3 regions of the Nakamurella sp. UYEF19 genome follow, and region 1 is predicted to be linked to each of the others. Evidence: riboswitches for the same ligand, from Rfam matches in the RefSeq annotation. Region 1 holds a riboswitch; each other region holds the start of a gene.
What was found. Region 1 has a riboswitch for S-adenosylmethionine ahead of thrC (threonine synthase). Riboswitches for the same ligand answer to the same signal wherever they lie in the genome.
Positions count from the first base shown of each region.

Region 1 (7,664 bases):
GAACGGCCGGGTGACGCCGAGCTGTGGGTGGTGCCGAACCCGAGCGGGCTGAACGCGCACGACACCATCCACACCCTCGCCGCGGCCTACCGGGCGGTGGGCATCGCGGCGGGCCTGGTCGCCGAGGACTGATCGGCGTCCCCGGAATCGGCCAAGGGCCGCGCGGCCACCGGACGGGAGCCGGCCGGACGCAAGCCGACATAGGCAGCCACCGCACCGGCGGCGACCAGCGCCGCGGCGACCAGGATCCCGGCACGGTAGCCGCTGAGGAAAGCGTCGACCGGGGCCGATCCGCCGGTCAGCAGAGAAGACTGACGGGCTGCGAGGATCGCTCCGATCACGGTGATCCCGAGTAGACCGGCGACCTCACGCGAGGCGTTGAAGATCCCGGAGGCGACACCCGCCTCCTCCCGTGGCATGGCATCGAGCACGCTGGCCGTGAGCGGAACCGTCAGGCCGCCGCCGATGCCGATGACGGCGAAGCTCGGCATCAGATCCAGGAAGCTCGCGCCGGCCGACAGGAGGCTGACCGAGGCGATCCCCAGGGCCATCAGCACCATCGCGAAGGCCACCACGCGGTGCGCGCCGAGACGACGGGACACCTGCTCGGAGATGACTGCACCGACCGCCATCAGCAGTGCCATCGGCAGGAACGCCAGACCGGCCTTGGTCGGCGAGAAGCCGAGCACGTTCTGCAGGTAGAGCGAGGTGAAGAAGTAGATGCCGAACAGGCCGAAGGCCCACATCATCAGCGCGATCAGGCCGCCCGAGAAGACCCGCTCGCGGAACAGCGCGACCTCGACCATCGGCTGGCGGCTGCGGCGTTCCACCGCGACGAATGCGAGGCCCAACGCCACCGCCACGGCGAAGCAGGCCAGGATCAACGGCGAGGTCCAGCCCCGCCGGTCGCCCTCGATCAGACCGAAGGTCAGGGCGAAGAGGGCCACTGCTGAGGTTGCGATGCCCGGCACGTCGAGCCGACGCGGTCCGGAGTCCAGCTTCGACTCACCGATCACCCGCCATCCGAGCGCGAAGGTGAAGATGCCGACCGGGATGTTGATGAAGAAGATCCACTCCCAGCTGGCGTGTTGGGACAGGAGCCCCCCGAGCAACGGTCCGACCGCCAGCGCGAGTGCGCCGACGCCGCTCCAGATGCCGACGGCGGCCGCTCTCCGACGCGCGTTCGTGTAGGTCGCGGAGATGATCGCCAACGTGGTCGGCGTGACCAGGGCGGCTCCGAGACCCTGCAGGGCCCGACCGGCGATCAGTGTGGTGGCATCCCCGGCCAGGCCCGCCGCGAGCGACGAGATCGTGAAGATGCCGAGACCGATCAGGAACAACCTCTTGCGGCCGAACACATCTGCCAGGCGACCGCCCGCCAGGAGCAAGCTGGCGAAAACCAGGATGTACGAGCTGACCACCCACTCCAGACCGGAGATCGTCAGGTGCAGGTCCTGCTGGATGGCCGGCATCGCGACGTTGACGATGTTGTTGTCGAGGTAGGTCATGAAGGTCGCAAGGGCGACCGCCAACAAGGTCAGCCTGGGGCGGGTGACCGTGGTGCTGACGGGCGCTGCAGTCGCAGGCGCCCGGTTGATGGACTGTGTCATCGGAACCTCTCCGTCGTCGTTGCTATACGTCGTACATGTATGTCGTATAGGGAACGCTCTACGTTGTACAGTTGTCAATATGGTTTCGGAAACTCGTTCTCGTCGCGCCCCGTCCCGATCCGGCGGCACCCGGGCGGAACGGGCGGGCACCACCGGGGAACTGACACGCGAGGCCGTCATCGAGGTGGCGCTGTCGCTCGCCGACGTCGAGGGCCTGGCCAACGTGACCATCCGGCGGTTGGCGCAGCACTTCCGCGTCACCCCCATGGCGCTCTACTGGCACGTCAAGAACAAGGACGAGTTGCTCGATGCCATGGGCGATCAGGTCTTCGCCGGGCTCCAGGTCCCTGGGACGGACGACGAGCCGTGGGACGCGACCTACCGCACGCTGCTGGACGTACTTCTGCAGTGCCTCCGCGCCCACCCCGGCGCCGTCGAACTCGCCGGACTTCGGGTGCTGCACAACGAGAAGGGCCTGGATCTGACCGAGCGTGCCCTGTCGTTGTTGCGTGGGGCCGGGCTGTCCGTCCAGGCCAGCGCCGACGTGGCCCGGACGTCACTGCAGACGATGATGATGTTGGTCTCGGTCCAGCCCGGAGTGGAACGTGGTGCGCCGCAATCGGAATGGGACGCGCTGATGGCGGAGAAGTCGGCCACCCTGGCTGCCCTGCCGACCGAGCGCTACCCGAACCTCGTCGAGTGCGCGGTGGCCCTGATCGATTGCGAGGACGAGAACGTCTACTACGACTCGGGTGTCGACCTATTCCTCGACGGGGTGAGGGCGCAGGTCGCTGCTTTGTAGCGGTGGTCCGGGTGACGGTCAGGCGCGGCCGGCGCGCCAGGCCCAGCGGATCAGCGGTGCCTGCAGCGGCAGCCGCACCCAGGCGATCACCCGGTCGCGGGTCGGGCGTCGTCCGGACCGCAGTGCCATCGAGACGTTGGCCGGAAAGACGGCGGTCAACAGGCCCGCCGAGAAGATCCCACCGACGCGCCGGGTGCGCGGGTGTGCCATCAGTGCCGCACCCACGAGTTCACCGACTCCGCTGAGGTAGACGAGATCCTTCTTCCTCGGCAACATCTTCGGCACGATCGAGACGAACGGTCCCGGCCGGACGAAGTGCAGCACACCGGAACCGCCGAGCAGCACGATCAGGAACGCCGTTGACGGCGTGGGCCGGGAGGACATCCCCCCATGGTCCTCTGCCCGTGTGGCTAGCCTGGCGAGGGTGATCAGTTCGAGCAGCCGACCTTTCTCAGACATGCGCGCTGGACCAACGACCCTCGTGACGACGCTGATCGCAATCGCGCTGCTGGCCGGATGTAGTGGGTCCGGGCCGGTCGGGAGTCCCGGTCCGGCTTCGTCAGCGGTCCACGTCTCCGTGAGCCCCATGCCTTCAGCGAGCCCCCGGACGCCGGCTGACCCCACGCCGACTCCTCCCCCCGAGTCCGTCGCGTCCTCGGGTTTGACGACCCCCTCGACCCCGACGGCGACACCCATCCCGGCATCGACCTCGAGCCAGGCGGCGCCGGGGGCGTCGACGGCGCCAAGTGATCCGCCCGCCGGCCGGGCCGCCGTCACCGGGCTCCCGTCGGTCGGCGTCACCGGTGTCAACGTTGCCGATTGCCGTTCGACACAGCGGCCGGTCGTACTCCTGCACGGCACCTTCTCGACGGTCGCGTCCAACTTCTCGGCGCTCGTGCCCGCCTTGCTCGCCGGTGGTCGCTGCGTCTACGGCCTGGACTACGGAAACGGTGGAATTGCTGCGGTCACCGCGTCCGGCACCCAGTTCGCGGACCTGGTCGGCAAGGTGCGGAAACTGACCGGCGCAGATCAGGTCGACGTCATCGGCTATTCCCAGGGCGGTCTGGTGCTGCGCACGGCCCTGCGTCTGAACGGCCTCGCGGATCAGGTATCGACCGCCGTGCTGCTCGCCCCGTCCTGGAACGGCACCACCGCTCCGCTGGCCGGCGCCCTTCCGGCAAACCTCTGCCGGGCGTGCGCAGATCAGGTGGCCGGCTCGCCGCTGCTCCGCCGGCTCGCCGTCGGCGGTGACCTGGACGGACGGGTGCGGTACGCGGAGCTGTCCACCAGGGGTGACACCGTGGTGACCCCGATCGGGTCGCAGGTGCCGTCGGGTCCGGCCGACCGGGTTCGAGCGCTGGTCGTGCAGGACCAGTGCCCGACCACGAGAATCGACCACGTCCAACTGCCGGCGGCCCGCGGTGTGATCAGCTGGGTGGTGTCGGCGCTGAACACGGACGGGCGGCCACCACCGGCCGCCATGACCTGCTGACCTCGACGATTGGTTCTCGGGACGTCCCGGCTGCTAATCTAGATCTTCGTGTGCGCTCCGCCGGGGTCACATGCAGTGTTCATGAAGTGCAGGACGCACACATTCCTAGAGACGAAACGAAGGCAATCAGGCGTGGCCAACATCAAGTCCCAGATCAAGCGCATTCGCACCAACGAGCAGGCTCGCCTGCGCAACAAGTCGGTCAAGTCGTCGCTGAAGACCGCGATCCGTCGCGTCAAGGCCGCCGCCGCAACCGGTGACAAGGCCGCCGCGCAGACCGAACTCCTCGTTGCCACCCGCAGCCTCGACAAGGCCGTGTCCAAGGGTGTCATCCACGCGAACCAGGCCGCCAACCGCAAGTCGGCTTTGGCGCAGCAGGTCAACGCGCTCTAGTTCTTCCCGGGTCGCAATAGGTGCCCAGCGCACCCGCAGCAGTTCGCACCAAGAGACGGTGTCCCTCGTGGGCACCGTCTATCTTTGCGTCCCCGGGTCGCCGTCGTCAACGCAAACGGCGGGCCCGGGACAGATCGATGACGGCCTTCTCCAGCGCGTAGTCCGCGTCGGCGGCAAGGCCTTTCACGGCGCCGTTCAGGTCGGCGACCACCTCCATCGCCCGCGCCAGGCCGGCTTCGGTCCAGTATCGCGCCGCCGTCCTCGCGCGGTCGATCTTCCAGGGCGGCATGCCCAGCTCGCCGGCCAACGCGAATCCGTTGCCCGGCCGCGCGCCCGAAACCCTGGCGACCGTGCGGATCCCATCCGCAAGCGCGTCGGCGACGAGTACGTGCGCAACGCCGACTCCCATCGCCCACCGCAGTGCCTCGAGCGCGGCCGGCACATCTCCCGCGACGGCCATGTCCGAGACTGCGAAGCCGGTGACCTCGGCACGGCCACGGTGATACCGCCGCACCGCCGACTCGTCGACCAGACCACCGGTGTCAGCGACCAGCTGGCTGGCCGCGGCAGCGAGCTCTCGCAGGTCGGAGCCCACGGCGTCGACGATCGCGGCGACCGCATCCGGCGTGGTGGTGCCGCCGGCGGACCTGATCTCGTGACGGACGAAGTCGATCCGCTCCGCAGGTTTCGTCAGTTTGGCGCACGTCATCAGGGCCGCACCGGCCTTCCGCAGGGCGTCAGCCAGAGGCTTGTTGCGAGCGCCGCCGTTGTGCTGGACGACGAGGACGACACCCTCCACCGGATCGCCGGAGTAGTCGACGAGCGCGGCGGCGATCTCCTTCGACGACTCGTGGGCCTGCCGGATCACCACCACGCGCGGCTCGGCGAACAGACTGGGCGCCACCAGATCCTCGAACTCCACTGGGGAGATCGCCGTCGCAAGGGCCTCCCGTCGCTCCACGTCCGGGTCGGCGCGGCGGGCCACCTTCACCGCCGTGCTGACGGCGCGATCCACCAGCAGCTGCTCGTCGCCCAGGACGAGCACGAGTGGTGAGGACAGCGCATCGACGGTCGGAGAGGGCACCACTGCATCCTCTCAGGCCCCACCGACAACACCTCTGAATCACGCGACGATCACTAGGGTTCCTGGTGTGCCCGCGCTGCGTGCGGCATGCGTCCGTGTACTCCGATGTCGTCCGATCTGCTGGAGGGTCTCCCCTTGCGCTCGTTCCGTCTGCTCACCGCCCTGCTGGTGTCCCTCGTCCTGGCGACCTCGTGCGCGAGTTCCACCCCGGCTCCGGCGGCCGCGGGAACGGCCACGTGCTCGTATCCCGAGAAAGGGACCGCAGCCAAGGCGGCGACACCTCCGGCGGGCGTCGAACCGAATACCGGAACCGCGACGGTCACCATCGGCCTCGGGTCGGGATCGGTGACGATCGCCATGGACAAATCGAAAACACCCTGCACCATCGGCAGTTTCGTGCACCTGGCGTCGTCGGGCTACTTCGACGGCACCACCTGCCACCGCCTGACGACCTCGGCCTCGCTCAAGGTGCTGCAGTGCGGCGACCCGTCGGGAACGGGCGGCGGCGGTCCCGGCTACAGCTTCGCCGACGAGACCAACGCCTCGATGACCTACCCGACGGGCACCGTGGCCATGGCCAACTCGGGAGCAAATACCAACGGATCCCAGTTCTTCCTCGTCTATGGCGACTCCCAGCTGAACCCGGACTACACCGTCTTCGGGACCATCACGGGTGGCCTCGACGTGCTGACCAAGATCGCCGCTGCCGGTGTCTCGGACGGCAGCGACGACGGCACTCCCGCATCCCCGGTCACCATCAGCAAGGTCACCGTTTCCTAGAGCGATTTGGAGTCGGCGCTGCGGGCCGCCCGGACCTCGCTCGGTGCGCCGCCCGCGAGTCGTGCGCTAGTCTGGCCGGACAACTGAATCTCCACTCATCCAGAGGGGCAGAGGGATACGGCCCGATGAAGCCCCGGCAACCACTGATGATGATCTCCTTCTCGTTGTAGAGGCCCAGCCTCCGACATCGAGGCCGGTCGTCAGCAGGTGCCCCGTCCGTCCCGCTCCGGCGGGAAAGATGAGACGAAAGGCCTCGTCGTGACTGCTGTCATCAGCTCTGCCTCCACCACCCCATCCTCCGTCGGATCGTCCCCGCAACCCGTCGACCTCGGTCCGGCCGTTGCGCTGTCCTGTCGCGAGTGCGGAAACCGGATCGCCCTCGGGCCCTACTACGCGTGCACCGAGTGTTTCGGCCCGCTGGAGGTCGCCTACGAGTTCAGCCTGTCCGGCGAGGCTCTTCGCGCACAGATCGAAGCCGGGCCGCAGAACATCTGGCGGTACGCGCCGCTGCTGCCCGTCCCGGCCGGCATCGCCGACACACCGAACATCAACCCCGGCGGGACGAAGTTGGTCCGCGCGGACAACCTGGCCCGCGAGCTGGGAATGAAAACCCTGTGGGTGAAGGACGATTCGGGTAATCCGACGCACTCCTTCAAGGACCGTGTCGTCGCCGTCGCGCTGGCCGCCGCCCGCGAACTCGGGTTCAAGGTGCTGGCCTGTCCGTCCACCGGGAACCTGGCCAACGCCGTCGCGGCCGCAGCTGCCCGGGCCGGTATCCGCTCCGTGGTGTTCGTCCCGTCCAACCTGGAACAGCAGAAGATCCTGACGACGGCCGCCTACGGTGGCACGCTGATCGCCGTCGAGGGCAACTACGACGACATCAACCGCCTCGCGGGCGAGATCGCCGGCGAGCAGGAGGACTGGGCGTTCGTCAACGTCAACGTCCGTCCCTACTACGCAGAGGGCTCGAAGACACTCGGCTACGAGGTCGCCGAGCAGCTCGGCTGGCGTCTGCCGCAGCAGGTCGTCATCCCGATCGCCTCGGGCGCGCAGCTGGTCAAGATCGACAAGGGGTTCCAGGAGCTGATCTCCCTCGGCCTCGTCGACGAATCCGCCTACAAGGTCTTCGGCGCGCAGGCCACCGGTTGCAACCCGGTGTCGACTGCGTTCAAGGAGGGCCGCGACTTCATCCAGCCGGTCCGTCCGGACACCATCGCGAAGTCTCTGGCCATCGGCAACCCGGCGGACGGCCCGTACGTGCTCGACGTCGTCAACCGCACCAGCGGCGGCATCGAGGACGTCAGCGACGAAGAAGTGATCGAAGGCATCAAGCTCCTGGCCCGGACAGAAGGCATCTTCGCCGAAACCGCCGGTGGTGTCACGGTTGCCGTCCTGCGCAAGCTGCTCGCCTCCGGTCAGCTCGATCCGGAGGCCGAGACGGTCATCTTCAACACCGGTGACGGACTGAAGACCCTCGACGCCATCGCCCATGTCGTCGGACCG
Region 1 covers NZ_JBEPNO010000002.1:241,791-249,454, reverse strand. Annotated here, with positions in the region: gene ABIB25_RS04315 (mismatch-specific DNA-glycosylase) at 1-132, shown strand, start outside; gene ABIB25_RS04310 (MFS transporter) at 87-1,610, opposite strand; gene ABIB25_RS04305 (TetR family transcriptional regulator) at 1,690-2,412, shown strand; gene ABIB25_RS04300 (DoxX family protein) at 2,431-2,796, opposite strand; gene ABIB25_RS04295 (esterase/lipase family protein) at 3,074-3,904, shown strand; gene rpsT (30S ribosomal protein S20) at 4,037-4,297, shown strand; gene holA (DNA polymerase III subunit delta) at 4,404-5,381, opposite strand; gene ABIB25_RS04280 (peptidylprolyl isomerase) at 5,487-6,161, shown strand; SAM riboswitch class I at 6,254-6,406, shown strand; gene thrC (threonine synthase) at 6,432-7,664, shown strand, end outside.

Region 2 (7,664 bases), on a different contig from region 1:
ATGCCAGGTCTGCCAATCGTTCACGAAGTCGGACGTCAGGGTGGTGGTCATCTCTTGCTCCTGTTGGATCGATACTGCTGGATGTCAGGCGGCTGCAGTGGCGCGGTCGCGGCGGGCGACCTCGTCGCGGACCAGCGGGATCACATAGCGACCGAAATCGATGGCGTCGTCGAGGATGTCGTACCCGCGGGCCGAGAGGATCCGGACTCCGAGGTCGTAGTAGTCCAGCAGGGCCGCTGCCACCGTCTCCGGGGTACCGACCAGGGCCGTCGAGTTCCCGCCTCCGCCGGTCAGTCCGGTCGGCGCCGTCCAGAGGGCGCGATCATGCCGTTCACCCTCCGCGACGGCAGCGAGAAGGCGCTGCGAGCCGGCATTCTCGGGAGATCCCGAGCGACGGAAGGTCGGCCGTCCGGCGGCGTGGTCCTTGATGCGTCCGAGAATGCGTTCGGCCTTCTCCCAGGCCAGTTCCTCGGTCGGCGCGATGATCGGTCGAAAGGCCACTTGCAAGGTCGGCCGGGGCTTGCCGGCCGTCGCCGCGGCAGCGTCGATGGACGCGATCTGCTCCTTCGTTCCCGCCAGTGGCTCACCCCAGAGGGCGTAGATGTCGGACTCGGCCGCACCGACGGCATAGGCGGCGGCCGACGAACCGCCGAAGGACACCCGCGGGCGTGGCTGCTGGACCGGGAAGATGTCGGAGACGAAGGCCTTGATCTGGTAGTACTTGCCGTCGTAGTCGAACCGGTCGTGAGAGGTCCAGGCCTGCTTGACGATCTGGATGTACTCGCGGGTGCGCTCGTAGCGGGAATCCTTGTCCAGGTAATCGCCTTCGGCCGCCTGGTCCGCCGTCGATCCGCCGGTGATGAAGTGCACCTCGAACCGCCCGCCGGAGATCTGGTCGAGGGTGGCGAACGTCTTCGCCGCGTACGTCGGGGCCGAGACGTTGGGCCGCTGGGCCAGCACCAGGTTGATGCGCTCGGTGTGCGCTGCGACGAAGGCCGCTACCGGCGCCGGATCCGGCGATCCGGAATGGTAGGCGAAAAGGATTCTGTCCCAACCGTTGTCCTCGTGGGCACGAGCCAACCGCTTGGTGTAGTCGAGATCGAGACTCCCGCCGGTGCGGGTGGTCACCTCGCTGGCGTCGTTGGTACCGGCAATTCCGAGGAACTCAACGGGCATGGCTGGACTCGCTTTCCTTGAGAGGGGATGAAGTGTCTGGGTCCGGCGCAGTCGCCACCATGCCCCGAACAGCCGCGAGGCGCAGCAGTTCCCGTGCGACCTGGTCGTTCTGGCGGAAGCCGGCGCCGTTGAAACCGGGACGGGCGAAGCCCGCCGACCCGGCGGAACCGGAGACCGATGGCCCGAGCAGGAATCTCGTCGGGTGCACGGTGCGATCTGCCCGGACGGCGCGACAACTGGCGTCGGCCAGCAACTGACCGCCGCCGAGGCTGCGGCCGTCCTCGGCGACCAAGTCCTCCGCGGCGACCTCGCCGTCGGCGAGCAGCCGGGCGATGACTGGGTCGGACGCGGCCCTGACGTCGGGACGCGGCAGTCGGGCATCGATCAGCGCGTCGGCTTCCACCGTCCCGGCCACGGCCGGCGAGGAGCCGACGAAGCGGCCGTTCTCGACGCGGACCTGCATGTCGGGTCCGACGAAATCGATGAATCCCGCCCGGTGGAGGGCCAGCAGTTCGTGCAGGCGGCGGGGCGGCGGGCCGCTGGCCAGGAACGAGAAGAGGCCATGAAAAGCCCCTTCCACGCGTTGGACCCGGTCCTGCGCGCTGACCCGGCCACCGACCACGGCGCCCGCGAGCACGCCGTAGACCGTCAGCAGCCCGTTGAAGACGGCGTGGTCCGGCGAGTAGGCGGGATCGGCCCGGCGGGCCAGGTCGGCGCTGATCTCCCCGACCAGCGCGTCGGCAAGGGCGCCGTGATCGGGGAACTCCCGACCGGCCAGCGGACGGTCGATCGCGGCCAGGTCGAACCGGTCGGCCGGGTCGGGCACCGCCGATGCGACGTAGTCGGCGAAGTCCTGATCGGTGACGGCGGTCGGGTCGGTACGGTCCAGCACCGCCGAGAACTCCTCCCATCCGACGCGGGTGCGCTCGGCGTGGAATTCGAAGAGACGGCGATAGTGCACAGCCGTCAGCTCCTTCACGATGAGCGGCCAGAGCTGGGTCCGGAAGTCCGCCGGATGGTCGGGGCCAAACGACTCCAGCGCGGCCGGGGTGAAGTACACCGGCGGCACCGGCGCGGCAGACCCGAGCGAGTAGCCGAGCTTGGCGTGATACGGCACCCCCCGGCGAGACCCCACGTGCAGCACCGGTTCCGCTCCGCCGGGAAGGTAGGTCAGGCCCTCGTGACCCTCGACGAAGCGGCCACCGCGACCCTCGAAGACCAGCACCATCACATCGATGAACGCCAGGCCGAAACCGCGCACCAGCACGTCGGCACCGGGCCGCAGACCGCTCAGGTCCACGTCGGCGGTGTAGCCGGGCGGGATGTAGACCAGGTCGTGCTCGGACGCCGCGGCGCTCAGTTCCTTCTCCGCGCGCGTCGGGTGACGGTCGAGGTACCCCTGCGCCAGGACCACCAGATCGGCGGTCAGCGCCGTGCCGTCGGCCAGCCGGACCGCCTGCCGCGCAGACGAAGTGCCGGCAGAAGCGCCGTCAGGCGAACCGCCGGTCAGCAAGGTCTCCCGCACCGAGACGGCCCGTTGCAGGTGCCGGGTCACCGTCACCGAGGCCGGCAGACTGGATAGCACGCTCTCGAAGGTCCACGACAGGTACAGCGACTGGATCTCGCGGCTGGCGAAGTCGTGCGCCTTGAAAGCATCGGCCGCCGCGCGGAGTCCGTTGTCGATCAGCACCTGACGGCCAACCCCGGCGACCCACTGGTCGAGCGGCGGGCCGGGCACGATCGGCCCGGCGCACACGACCGACTCGTCGAGGAAAACGGTGACGTCCTTGGCGACGGAGTTCATCCACAGCAGCGGCGACTGGTTGCGGCGCCAGATACGGCCGCCGCCGACCGGGAACGGATCGACGATGTGCACATCCAATCCACCGGCCGGGATCAGGTCGGCATTCGCCGCGATCCGTTCCATCAGCGAGACGGTCCGCGGGCCGCCGCCGACGAACACCAGGCTCGGCTTCTCCGCACCATTCGACCAGGCGCTCGTCGATCGGGCGCTCATCGACCGGCACCGACCGTTTCGGGCTCACGCTCGGGCTGCTCCCAGTCGGCCAGACCGGCACCCGGGACCAGTTCCTTGGCGAAGGCCAGCGGGCCGATGGTCTCCGGATCAGCCGTGACGTCGAATCTCGCCTGATACCCCGACGCGAGGTACAGCTTGGTCGCCTCCGGTTGGCGCGGGCCGGTGGTGAGGTGAATCCGTCGGTAGCCGAGGTCGAGGGCAGCCCGCTCCAGTTCCGCCATCAATCGCCGGCCGAGTCCTCGACGACGGTGACGCGAGGACGTCCAGACCCGCTTGACCTCGGCCGTCGCGTCGTCATAGCGACGGATGGCCCCGCCGGCCACCGTCTCACCGTTCTCGGTCAGCACCAGGAAGGCGCCGTCGGGCGGTAGGAAGTCGGTCACCGGGACCTCGGTGAGCTGGGTGTAGGCCGAAACCCGGCCGTAGCGGGTGGTGTATTCGACGCTCAGGTCGTCCAGCAGCGGCGCCAGTTCCGGGTCACCCGGCTCGACGTACAGGACGGACAGATCCGGGTCACCCGCCACCGGCGACACCCGGCGCGGACCGGGCGGCAACTGAACCGGGGAATGACGGGCCAGCGCGGCCAGGAAGTTCTCGGTCACCTCGGCCACCGGGCCGGCGGAGGCCGGATCGATGAGCACACCGCCGTCCGGGTAGACACGGATGTGGGAGGAGAGCACGAACCACCCCTGCCCGACGTGGTCGGCCCCCAGGCTGGTCAGCACCGGGCGCAGAGCGTAGTCGACGGCGAGGACGTGGGCGGGTGATCCACCGGTGACGAGCGGGAGCACGGCCTTACCGCGGAAAGCCCTCTGCGGCAACAGATCCAGGAATACCTTCAAGAGGCCGGAGTACGCCGCCTTGTAGACCGGCGACACCACGACCACGGCGTCGGCTGCGTCCACCGCCTCGACCGCCTCGGCGATCGCGCTGTCGTTGACATCGGCGCTCAGCAGGGCCTGCGCGGGCAGGTCCCGGATCACCACCGGCAGCACGGTGTGGCCGGCCCCGGTGATCCGCCGGCTGACGTAGGACAGCAGCGCGTCGGTGCTCGAGTTGACCGACGGGCTCCCCGCGATGGTCACGATGGTGGACATATCACTCCCTGGGACGGAGCCTCGTCTCCGCGAGGGAGAGGAGGCCGGATTCGCAGTCGTTCCGATTTCACTGGAGGCGACGCTGCCCCGGTTCCACACCGGGGAAAACAACATCGACCGCCAAATGTTTCCCGCCGGGGCAGCCCAGTAACGGGCACTGGTCAGAACCGGAGGGAAAACCGGTCAGACCGGACAGAGCGCGCTGGACAGTCGCCCCAGGTCGACGTGCCGACGGCGGACGCCGATCGGCGACCTCGGGATCCTCGACTCGTTCACACGATTCCGTCCGTCCAGATGACCGAAGGCCACCACACGCTTGCGGTGCCCGGGTCGGGCACCACCTGGTCGTCATCCGGAGCACCCCACCGTGGAAGAGGGTTGCCGCCCAACGAGCCGGAGCTTGTCGCTGGGTCTCATGACCTGCTTCGAAGTTAGTCCACGGGCGTTCGGCGGGTCAACCCGTTGCGGTCCGGAAGCGCCCGTGATGCCCCATCCAGAACCGCGCTCCTGGAACACTTCCGGAGTGAAGCGTTTCAGTCGCCACGCTCCGGGCCGGGGGCCGGGGAACATCGGCCGGTGCTATCGTTGTTGGCAGGTAATGAGTGTCAACCACAAGCCCTGGCTGGTTGATCAGCAACCCTCCATGTGCGGCGGGGTGCTCCAGGTGATGACCTGGCGGACGCCGACCGGCTCCGCAAGCGCTTGTGGTGTCCACGATGTCGACACGTCCTACCCAGATCCGCACGGTCGACAGGGCGGATGTCCCCGATCAAGAGGTTTCCGCGTGAGCGCATCGAACAAGACACCACTTCACCTGGCCATCGCCCTCGACGGGGCGGGCTGGCATCCTGCCGCCTGGCGCGAGCCGGCGGCACGCCCGACGGAGCTCTTCACCGCCGACTACTGGCTCGATCTCATCCGCACCGCCGAGCGGGGGTTGGCCGACTTCGTCACGTTGGAGGACTCGTTCGGCCTCCAGACGGCGACGCCGCTGCAGCCCGGCGGGAACGACGAGCGGACCGACCAGGTTGCCGGGCGGCTCGACGCCGTGCTCATCGCGGCGCGGGTGGCCCCGCTGACGAGTCACATCGGGCTGGTGCCGACGGCCCTTGCCACCCACACCGAACCGTTCCACGTGTCGAAGTCGATAGCCACCCTGGATCACGTCAGCACCGGACGGGCCGGCGTCCGCATCCAGGTCTCCCCCGACGCTCGGACCGCGGCACACTTCGGCCGACGGGACCTCCCGGAGATCACCCTGGACAACCTGGCGGAACCGGTTGTCCAGCAGGCCGTCTCGGATCTCTTCGACGAAGCTGCCGACTACGTCGAGGTGATCAGGCGACTCTGGGACAGCTGGGAGGACGACGCCGAGATCCGTGACGCGGCGACCGGACGTTTCATCGACCGGGACAAGCTGCACTACATCGACTTCGAGGGCCGGTACTTCTCGGTCAAGGGACCGTCGATCGTCCCCCGGTCACCGCAGGGCCAGCCCATCGTCACGGCGCTCGCCCACCAGCGGGTGCCGTACCGATTCGCCGCGAGGTCCGCGGACATCGTGTTCGTGACACCGACCGACATCGCTGACGCAGCAAGTATTGTGCGTCAGGTCAGGACGGAACGGTCGGCGGTCGGACGTGACACTGAGGAGCTGGCGGTCTACGCCGACCTGGTGGTCTTCCTCGACAGCGCTGCGGAGTCCGGCGCCGACCGAAAGGCTCGTCTGGACAAGCTGTCCGGTGCCGCTTACACCTCGGACGCGCTGATCTTCACCGGGTCGGCCGGCGAGCTCGCAGATCTACTGGCCGCTTGGCAGGACGCCGGCATCACCGGCTATCGCCTGCGTCCCGGGGCCCTTCCGGACGATCTGGAGACCATCGTCGACCGCCTCGTCCCGGAACTGCAGGAGCGCGGGCTGTTCCGCACCGCCTACGAGTCCGATTCCCTGCGTGGACTTCTCGGGCTGGAACGCCCGGCCAACCGCTACTCGACCCTGCAGAAGGTCTGAAGATGACAAGGTCTGACAAGACAAGGCCACGCAAGCAGATTCACCTGGCCGCCCACTTCCCGGGCGTCAACAACACCACGGTGTGGAGCGACCCACGGTCGGGCAGCCACATCGAGTTCGAGTCGTTCCAGCGGTTCGCCGGGATCGCCGAGGACGCCAAGTTCGACTTCCTGTTCCTGGCCGAAGGTCTGCGACTGCGCGAGCAGGGCGGCAAGATCTACGACCTGGACGTCGTCGGGCGACCGGACACCTTCGGCGTGCTGACGGCACTCGCGGCCGTCACCGACCGGATCGGGCTGACCGGCACCATCAACTCGACCTTCAACGAGCCCTACGACGTCGCGCGCCAGTTCGCCACCCTCGATCACCTCTCGCGCGGTCGTGCGGCCTGGAACGTCGTCACCTCCTGGGACGCCTTCACCGGCGAGAACTTCCGTCGTGGCGGCTATCTCGCCCAGGAGGAGCGGTACGACCGGGCCCGGAACTTCCTGCACGCGACTGCGGAACTCTTCGATTCCTGGACGGGTGAAGAGATCGTGGCGGACAAGGAGTCCGGCACCTTCCTGCTGCGCGGCAATCCGGGCGGGTTCGCAGTGCAGGACGATCATTTCGACATCCACGGTAACTTCAACGTGCCGCGCAGCCCGCAGGGCCGGCCGGTGATCTTCCAGGCCGGTGACTCCGACGCCGGACGCGAGTTCGCGGCCTCGACTGCCGACGCCATCTTCTCCCGCCACGGGACGTTGGAGGCCGGCCAGGCCTTCTACGCCGACGTCAAAGGCAGGCTCGCACAGTACGGCCGTCGCCACGACGAGCTGCTCGTGCTCCCGGCCGCAACGTTCATCCTGGGCGACACCGAGGAAGAGGCGCAGGAGTACGCCGCGCACGTGCGGCGCCAGCAGGTCAGCGGCCAGACGGCGATCAAGTTCGCCGAGCAGCTCTGGAACCGTGACCTCAGTTCCTACGACCCGGACGGTCCGTTGCCCGAGGTCGATCCGCTGGTCGGCGAGAGCACCATCTCGAAGGGCCGCGCGAGCGTGCGGATGAACGCCGACCCGGTGGCCGTCGCTGGCGAGTGGCGGGCACTGGCTGCGGCCAAGGGACTCTCGCTGCGGGACGTCGTCGTCGAGAAGACCGCGCGGCAGAACTTCTTCGGCACCCCGGAGTCCATCGCCACCACCATCGACGAGTACGTCCAGGCCGACGCCAGCGACGGTTTCATCTTCGTCCCGCACATCACTCCGGACGGTCTCGGGGAGTTCGCCGACAAGGTGGTGCCGATCCTGCAGGAACGCGGTGTCTTCCGTAGCGACTACGAGGGCACCACACTGCGCGACCACCT
Region 2 covers NZ_JBEPNO010000011.1:94,247-101,910, forward strand. Annotated here, with positions in the region: gene ABIB25_RS16085 (DUF1684 domain-containing protein) at 1-51, opposite strand, end outside; gene ABIB25_RS16090 (LLM class flavin-dependent oxidoreductase) at 85-1,176, opposite strand; gene ABIB25_RS16095 (FAD/NAD(P)-binding protein) at 1,166-3,193, opposite strand; gene ssuE (NADPH-dependent FMN reductase) at 3,190-4,311, opposite strand; SAM riboswitch class IV at 4,619-4,732, opposite strand; SAM riboswitch class IV at 4,906-5,018, shown strand; gene ABIB25_RS16105 (LLM class flavin-dependent oxidoreductase) at 5,096-6,322, shown strand; gene ABIB25_RS16110 (NtaA/DmoA family FMN-dependent monooxygenase) at 6,325-7,664, shown strand, end outside.
Region 2: linked by a shared signal. The riboswitch ahead of ABIB25_RS16105 (LLM class flavin-dependent oxidoreductase) and the one ahead of thrC (threonine synthase) in region 1 are both predicted to bind S-adenosylmethionine.

Region 3 (7,664 bases), on a different contig from region 1:
CGCGTCTGCCTACCTGAGCACCAGCGCACCGGCGATCTCCTCCGTTGTCCCGAAGCCGGTCACCTCCGTCCCCGGCACCGGCGTCTTCACCCTCGCCAAGGGCAGCCGGATCGTCGCGACCCAGTCGGCTACGACATCAGTCGCCCGCTCCTTGGGTGCTGACCTCCGACCGTCGACCGGCTTTGCCCTGCCCGTCGTCTCCGGTCCGGCCCGGAACGGGGACATCACCCTGAGCCTCGGCGCGGTCCCCGGCCTCTCGGCAGATCAACAGGCCGAGGGCTACCGGGTCGAGGTGACGACCCACGGCGTGCTTCTCCAGGCCAAGACGACCCACGGGCTGTTCAACGCCGTGCAGACACTCCGTCAGCTACTGCCGTCCTGGATCGACAGCCCGACACGGCGCTCCGGTCCGTGGACCATCTCCTCGACCAGGATCACCGACTACCCGCGCTACGCCTACCGCGGCATCATGCTCGACATCGCACGGCACTTCGAATCACCCGCCGTGGCCGAGGAACTCATCGACCAGGCATCGGCCTACAAGATCAACACCTTCCACCTGCATCTGAGCGACGACCAGGGATTCCGCATCGTCATCAACGGTTTTCCCCGCCTGACGTCGATCGGCGCCAAGGGGGCAGTGGGCACCGACGGTCGGACGGTGGATCCGGGCGGCTTCTGGACCCAGGCGCAGTACCGCTCGTTCGTCGCCTACGCCGCAGCACATTTCATGACGGTGATCCCGGAGGTCGACAGCCCCGGCCACACCAACGCGATCATCAATGCCGAATTCGGCGACACCGCCAATCCCTACCTCGACGGTCACCCGGCCGACATCAACTGCAGCACCAACCATCCGCCGGTGTGGAACTACACCGGCGACGTCGGCTACAGCGCACTCTGCCCGGAGAGCGCCAACACCTGGACCCTCCTGACGGCCATCGTCCAGCAGCTCGGCGCGATGTCCTCCAGCCGGTACTACGACCTCGGCGGCGACGAGACCCCGTCGACCACCCTGGCGGAGAACCGTTATGCGGCGCTGGTCAACCGTGAGGCGCGGATCGTCAAGGCGACCGGCAAAACTGCCATGGGCTGGGCCGAGATCTCCGGGCCAGGAACCACTCTCGCGCCCGGATCCGTCGCCGAGTACTGGAACCCGGCCTCCGGAAGCGATCCGGACACCGTCTCGGCCACCGATGCGGTCAAGAAGCACATGAAGATCGTCATGGCGCCGGCCACGCATGCCTACCTCGACCAGCGCTACACCGAGACGGTGCCGGCGGTGCTGGGCCAGACGTGGGCCTGCGAGAAGGGTTGCGACATCGACCAGTTCTACAACTGGGACCCGAGCACCTACGTCACCGGCGTGACCGACCACGACGTCATCGGGGTCGAGGGCGCGATGTGGACCGAGACGATCCGCAACCTGTCCGAGATCGACTACCTGGTGATGCCGCGCCTGTTGGCGCTGGCCGAGCTGGCGTGGTCGCCGAAGGTCACCCGGACGGTGAAAAGCCCGGCCTACCAGTACTTCCTGGGTCGTCTCGGCGCCCAGGGCGACCGCCTCCAGGCTGCCGGGGTGAACTTCTACCCGACCCCGGAGGTCCGGTGGCGGCTGGACCTGACGGCCGGTGCCGCCACCCTCGACCGGACCCGGACGGTGCAGGGCCCGCTGGCGACCGTGGCCGCTCCGGGCCGGACGACCGACACCCTGACGGTCAAGATCAACTGGGGTGACGGCCACAGCAGCCCCGGCACGCTCAGCGGGGATCCGGCGGTCAACACCTCGATCAACGGCCTCTACGCGGTGCAGGGCGACCACACCTACTCAGGTGCGGAATCCCACCGGGTCACCATCACCGTGTCGGCACCAGGGACGGCGACGGTCACCACGTCGGTCAGCTTGCGCAGCAACCGGTAACGACGGCCGTGCCATGATCTCCGGCATGGCATCCGGAATCGGTCTCAGGCGGCGCGGTCCGCTGGTGGTGACGACGTCGAGCGCCGTGCGGATCATCAACGAGCGCGCGGTCTTCGACGACATCGCCGGACGTCCGGAAGCCTCGGTGGCCGAACTCGTGGCCAGCACCGGCCTGTCGAAGCCGACGGTGACCCTCGCCGTCAACAACCTCGAGCGTCTCGGCCTGCTCGACCAGCAGGCCCGCCGCACCGGCAACACCGGTCGGACCCCGCGGGTCTACCGCATCCACGGCCGCGCCGGGACGGTGGTCGCCCTCGATGTCGGGCGCGCGTGGCTGCGCGTGGCGGTGGTGACGCTGGCCGGGGAGGTGCTGCAGCGGAGCGAGGTCAAGACGCGCCTGCGTTCCGGTCGGATCCTGCTCGACCAGATCGAGCAGGTCAGCCGGGACGCCGTCGAGGCGGCCCGGCGGCAGTGGGACGAGCTGACCCTCGTGGTCCTCGGCGGTCCCGGCGTGTTCGACGCCGAGAACGACATCATCCGCCTGGCACCGAATCTGCCCGGCTGGGAACGCACGGACACGGTGCCCGAACTACGGCGACGGCTGGGTGCCCCGCTGCAGATCGAGAACGACGTGAACCTGGCCGCGATCGCCGAGACGGCCCGCGGGTCGGGGCCCGACTTCGTCTTCGTCTCGGCGGGGACCGGCCTCGGCATGGGGATCGTGCTGAACGGACGGCTGCTGCGGGGTGCACAGGGCGCGGCCGGCGAACTGGCCTACCTGCCGTTCGCGCCGGGCGACCCAACCTTCAGCCCCGGTCACCGTCATCCGCGGTTGGAGACATCGGTCGCACCGCAGAGCATCGTCAACCGGGCCAGAGACGAGGGCCTGGCGGATGTTTCGTCGTCTGAGCAGGTCTTCGCAGCAGCACGGGCCGGGCAACCGGCGGCCGACCGCGCGGTCCTCGAGGAGGGCTACCACCTGGGGACCGTCATCGCGGCGGTGGTGGCCGTGATCGATCCGGGGAAGGTGGTGCTGGCCGGCGGGATCGGCCGCAACGGCGACCTGCTGCTCGGCCCGATCCGCAGCCGCCTCCGCGAGCTCGTGCCGCTGCGCCCGCCGGAGGTGACGGTGTCGGCCACCGGTCCGGACGGATCGCTGCTGGGCGCCATCGACGTCGGCGTGGCCGGGGCCCGTGACACCGCCTTCACGAGGGCCCAGCGCAGCGACCGCGGGCGGGACCAGGACTCAGCGCTGACGCAGAAAACCCCCAGCTCGCCGTAGCGGACTGGGGGAGTTCAGATGTGGTGGCCAGGGCCGGGATCGAACCGGCGACCTTCCACTTTTCAGGCGGACGCTCGTACCGACTGAGCTACCTGGCCTCAAACAACAGGCCGGACCCAGTGAACTGGACCCGGCCCGCGTTTGGCGACCCCGACGGGACTTGAACCCGCGACCTCCGCCGTGACAGGGCGGCGCGCTAACCAACTGCGCTACGGGGCCTTGAGGTGAAACAAGGCCTACTGCGTACCCCCAACGGGATTCGAACCCGTGCTGCCGCCGTGAAAGGGCGGAGTCCTAGGCCGCTAGACGATGGGGGCCTAGACGATGAAGCCGGGAACCGTTGAATCAAAAAACACCCGGCTCCAACGGCTGTCCGTTGGGAGCTACGGAAGCATACGACATCAGCGGACCGACCTCCAAAACGCCGAGGCAGCCCTGGCATCACCTGTCACGGATTGAGCGTGACCTGCGCAAACACCGTCGACTCGTGGACCCGACTCCACCGGAGCAGACGGCCCGGCGTCGGCCAGGTCACATCGAGCCCGCAGAAGTTGCGAAGAGACAGGGCTTCCGCACCTCGCGTCACCTCTGCTAGCGTCCTCCCTCGAAGGTCATGAGTGCCAGCGGATAGCTCCGGCTTGCTGGCCGGCAACCCTCCTACCGCGGTGGGGTGCCCCGGATGAAGACCTGGCTTGGTGCGAGGTGCATCCGGCAAGCGCGGGCCCCTGGTCTATCCGGTGGTCCGAAGGACCCTGAGGATCTTTGATGACCGCTGTTCTCGACCGTCCCGACTGGATTTCCGCGACGTCAGCCGCCGAACGGCCCCGCTGGTGCGCCGAATCCCCCGTCGCTCCCGCCCACGGAGTCGTCCACCCGCACGCTCCCGGGCTGGACATCGTCGGCGCCCACTCGCAGGTCCCGCTGGCCGGTGGCGGCCAGGTGGAGTACGCCAACCTCGACCACGGCGCCTCGGCTCCGGCGTTGCGAATCGTCCGCGACACCGTCGACGCGCTGCTCGAGCGGTACGCCAGCGTCCACCGCGGCGCCGGCTGGCACTCGAAGGTCTGCACGTCGCTCTACGAGGGCTCCCGCGCACCGATCCGCGACTTCGTCGGTGGGCGCGCTGACGACGTCGTCCTGTTCACCAAGCACACCACCGACTCCTTCAACCTGCTGGCCCACTGCCTGCCGACGCGGACCACGGTCGTCGTGTTCGAGACCGAGCACCACGCCGCGTTGCTGCCCTGGAACCGTCCGGGGATCAACGTGGTGCGGTTGGCCGCCCCGTCGTCGCCGGCCGAGGCCGTCAGTGCCGTCGATGACGCGCTGCGCACCCGCCCCGCCGGCCCGGCTCTCCTGGTCGTCACCGGCGCGTCCAACGTCACCGGCGAGATCTGGCCGGTCCGGGCGCTGGCCGCGGTGGCTCGCTCCCGTGGAGCCAGGGTCGCCCTCGACGCGGCCCAGCTGGCGCCGCACCGCCCGTTCTCGATCGCCGAGCTCGGTGTCGACTACGTCGCCCTGTCCGGCCACAAGCTCTATGCCCCTTACGGTTCCGGCGCATTGGTCGGTCGCGCGGATTGGCTGGCCGCGGCCGACCCGTACCTGATCGGCGGCGGCGCGACGGCATCCGTTACCGATGACGAGACTACGTGGAAGCCGCTCCCGGACCGTCACGAGGCCGGTTCGCCGAACGTTCCGGGTGCGGTCGCGTTGGCCACGGCGTGCCACGTGCTGGCCAAGGCGGACCGACCATCGCTGGCCGCGAGCGAGCAGTCGCTGACCGACGTGCTCCGCGACGGTCTCCGCGAGATCCCCGGTGTAACAGTGCATTCCCTTTTCGGTGGGCAGGTGGAGACCATCGGCGTCCTCACGTTCACCATCGCCGGCCAGTCATCAGCCGTGGTCGCCGCGGCCCTGTCGGCCGAGCACGGCATCGGGGTCCGCGACGGCGCGTTCTGCGCGCAGCCGTTGGTGCGCAAGTTGCTGGGTGCGGCTGGTTGCAACGTCGAGGACGGCACCGGTCACGCGATCCGGGCCTCGGTCGGTCTCGGCACCACCACCGAGCACGTCGACCGTCTGGTCGGCGCGGTGGAATCCATTGCGGCACAGGGCCCGCGCCGCCGTTACCTCTCGGTGGACGGCCGCCCGACGCCCGCCGTCGACGACCGCCGGCTCCCGTTCATCGCCCCCTGGCAGTAACAGCCCCGCCGCGCGGCGACCTACGCGTACTCCGCGCATACCGTTCTGCCCGGCGCATACGGTTGAGCCCGAATTCCTCGTCCAAGCGGCGATTTCGGTCACTTCCGTATGCGCGGCGCACTTCTGCATGGGCTGAAGCGAGGAGCGGCGGCGCCGGGGCGGGCGGCCCGCGAGAGGGTTCCGCGCTGCGCATACGGTTCTGACCAAATTCGTTGCCAACGCGGCGATTTCGGTCGCTTCCGTCTGCGCAGCGCAGTTCCGTCTGCGCAGCGCACTTCTGTATGCGCAGCGCAGTTCCGTCTGCGCAGCGCAGTTCCGTATGCGCAGTGCACTTCCGTATGCGCAGTGTTCGTCAGGGATTCTGCGCTGGATCAGGCCTCGTGCTTGCCGTGATCGGTTCCGGATCCCACGCTCTGGCCGTTGGCCAGGAGGTCAGACTCGGCGATCAGATCGGCCACCGCGACGTGCTCGCCCGTTGCCTCCGGCGAATGTGCCGGAACGTGGTGGCCGGCAGTGCCGTCCACGGATTCCGATGGCGCGGACGCGGGAACACCCTGACCGCCCACATCCGAGGCGGCCCCGGCGGATCCGAGAGTGGCCGTCGCCGTTGCGGTGGCGGTCGTTCCGGCCGGGGTCGGCAGGGTCTCGGCGTCGAGGCTGGCCTGCTCCATCTGCGTCTCCTGCAGCGCGGACATGGTGCGCAGCGGAACCTGCTTGATCATCGTGACCAGCCCGAAAGCGATCGCCATGCAGATCGCACCGCAGATGTAGACCACGTGCGTCGAGCTGACGAATCCGACCTGGTAGGGGTGCGCGATCAGCGGATCGATCTTGCTCAGGAAGGACGAGTCGATCGTCAACTGACCACCGAGCGACCCGAGGTAGGACTGGACGGGTTGACCGGCAGCAGCTGCCGCCTTGCCTGCCGCCTGCTGGAACGAGGGGTCGGCCGAGGACACCCTGACCGCCTTGCCGATGTTGTCCGGCAGCGTGTTGAAGAGCAAGGACAAGAAGACGCCGACACCCAGCGTTCCGCCGAGCTGACGGAAGAAGGTCGCGGACGAGGTGGCGACACCGATGTCCCGGGCCGGCACCGAGTTCTGCACGGCGATGAGCAGGGTCTGCATGCACAGCCCCAACCCGAGACCGACGAGCGCGAAGTAGACGGCCAGCTGTGGGTAGTTGGTGGTGACCTTGATCGTCAGGAGCAGCAGGAACGCCACCACCAGGATCGCCGTACCCATCACCGGGAAGATCTTGTACTTGCCGGTCCTGGAGGTGAGCTGGCCGGAGGCGATGGCGCCTACCATCAGGCCCACCATCAGCGGCAGCAACTGCAGGCCGGACTGGGTCGGAGTCACACCCTTCACCAACTGCAGGTAGAGCGGGAGCATCGAGATGGCGCCGAACATACCGACACCGACGAGGGCGTTGACGCCAAGGCCGATGCTGAAGGTCGGGGCCTTGAACAGCCGCATCGGGATCAGCGCTTCGTCCTTCATCTTGAACTCGACGAAGATGAATGCGGCGACTCCGACGATCGCAACAGCGATCAGGCCGAGGATGCGTCCCGAGGCCCAGCCCCAGGCGCTCCCCTGCTCGGCGACGATGAGGATCGGGACGATGCCGATGACGAGAGCCAGGGCGCCCCACCAGTCGATGCGGTGGTTACGACGGACGTGCGGGATGTGTAGCACCTTGTAGACGACGACCAGGGCAATGGCCCCGATCGGGACGTTGACCAGGAAGACCCAGCGCCATCCGGCGATGCCCAGGATGCTGCTGCTGCCCGCGAAGAACCCTCCGACCAGCGGCCCGATCACCGAGGAGGTGCCGAACACGGCGAGGAAGTAGCCCTGGTACTTGGCCCGTTCGCGGGGAGGCACGATGTCGGCCAGCACGGCGAAGGCCATCGAGAACAGACCACCGGCTCCGATGCCCTGGAAGGCGCGGAAGGCCGCCAGCATCGGCATCGACGTGGCGAACGAGCTCGCCGCCGACCCGACGATGAAGATCGAGATGGCGAACAGGAACAGGGGGCGCCGGCCGTAGATGTCCGACAGCTTGCCGTAGAGCGGGGTGGTCACCGTCGAGGTGATCAGGTACGCGGTCGTCACCCAGGCCTGGATGTTCAACCCGTGCAGGTCGTCACCGATGGTCCGGATGGCCGTGGAGACGATCGTCTGGTCGAGGGCGGCCAGCAGCATGCCCAGCAGCAGGCCGACCAGGATGGTGAGGATCTGTTTGTGGGACAACCCCGCC
Region 3 covers NZ_JBEPNO010000011.1:161,864-169,527, forward strand. Annotated here, with positions in the region: gene ABIB25_RS16400 (beta-N-acetylhexosaminidase) at 1-1,921, shown strand, start outside; gene ABIB25_RS16405 (ROK family transcriptional regulator) at 1,947-3,203, shown strand; tRNA gene ABIB25_RS16410 (tRNA-Phe) at 3,225-3,301, opposite strand; tRNA gene ABIB25_RS16415 (tRNA-Asp) at 3,346-3,422, opposite strand; tRNA gene ABIB25_RS16420 (tRNA-Glu) at 3,448-3,520, opposite strand; SAM riboswitch class IV at 3,813-3,927, shown strand; gene ABIB25_RS16425 (aminotransferase class V-fold PLP-dependent enzyme) at 3,969-5,402, shown strand; gene ABIB25_RS16430 (MDR family MFS transporter) at 5,774-7,664, opposite strand, start outside.
Region 3: linked by a shared signal. The riboswitch ahead of ABIB25_RS16425 (aminotransferase class V-fold PLP-dependent enzyme) and the one ahead of thrC (threonine synthase) in region 1 are both predicted to bind S-adenosylmethionine.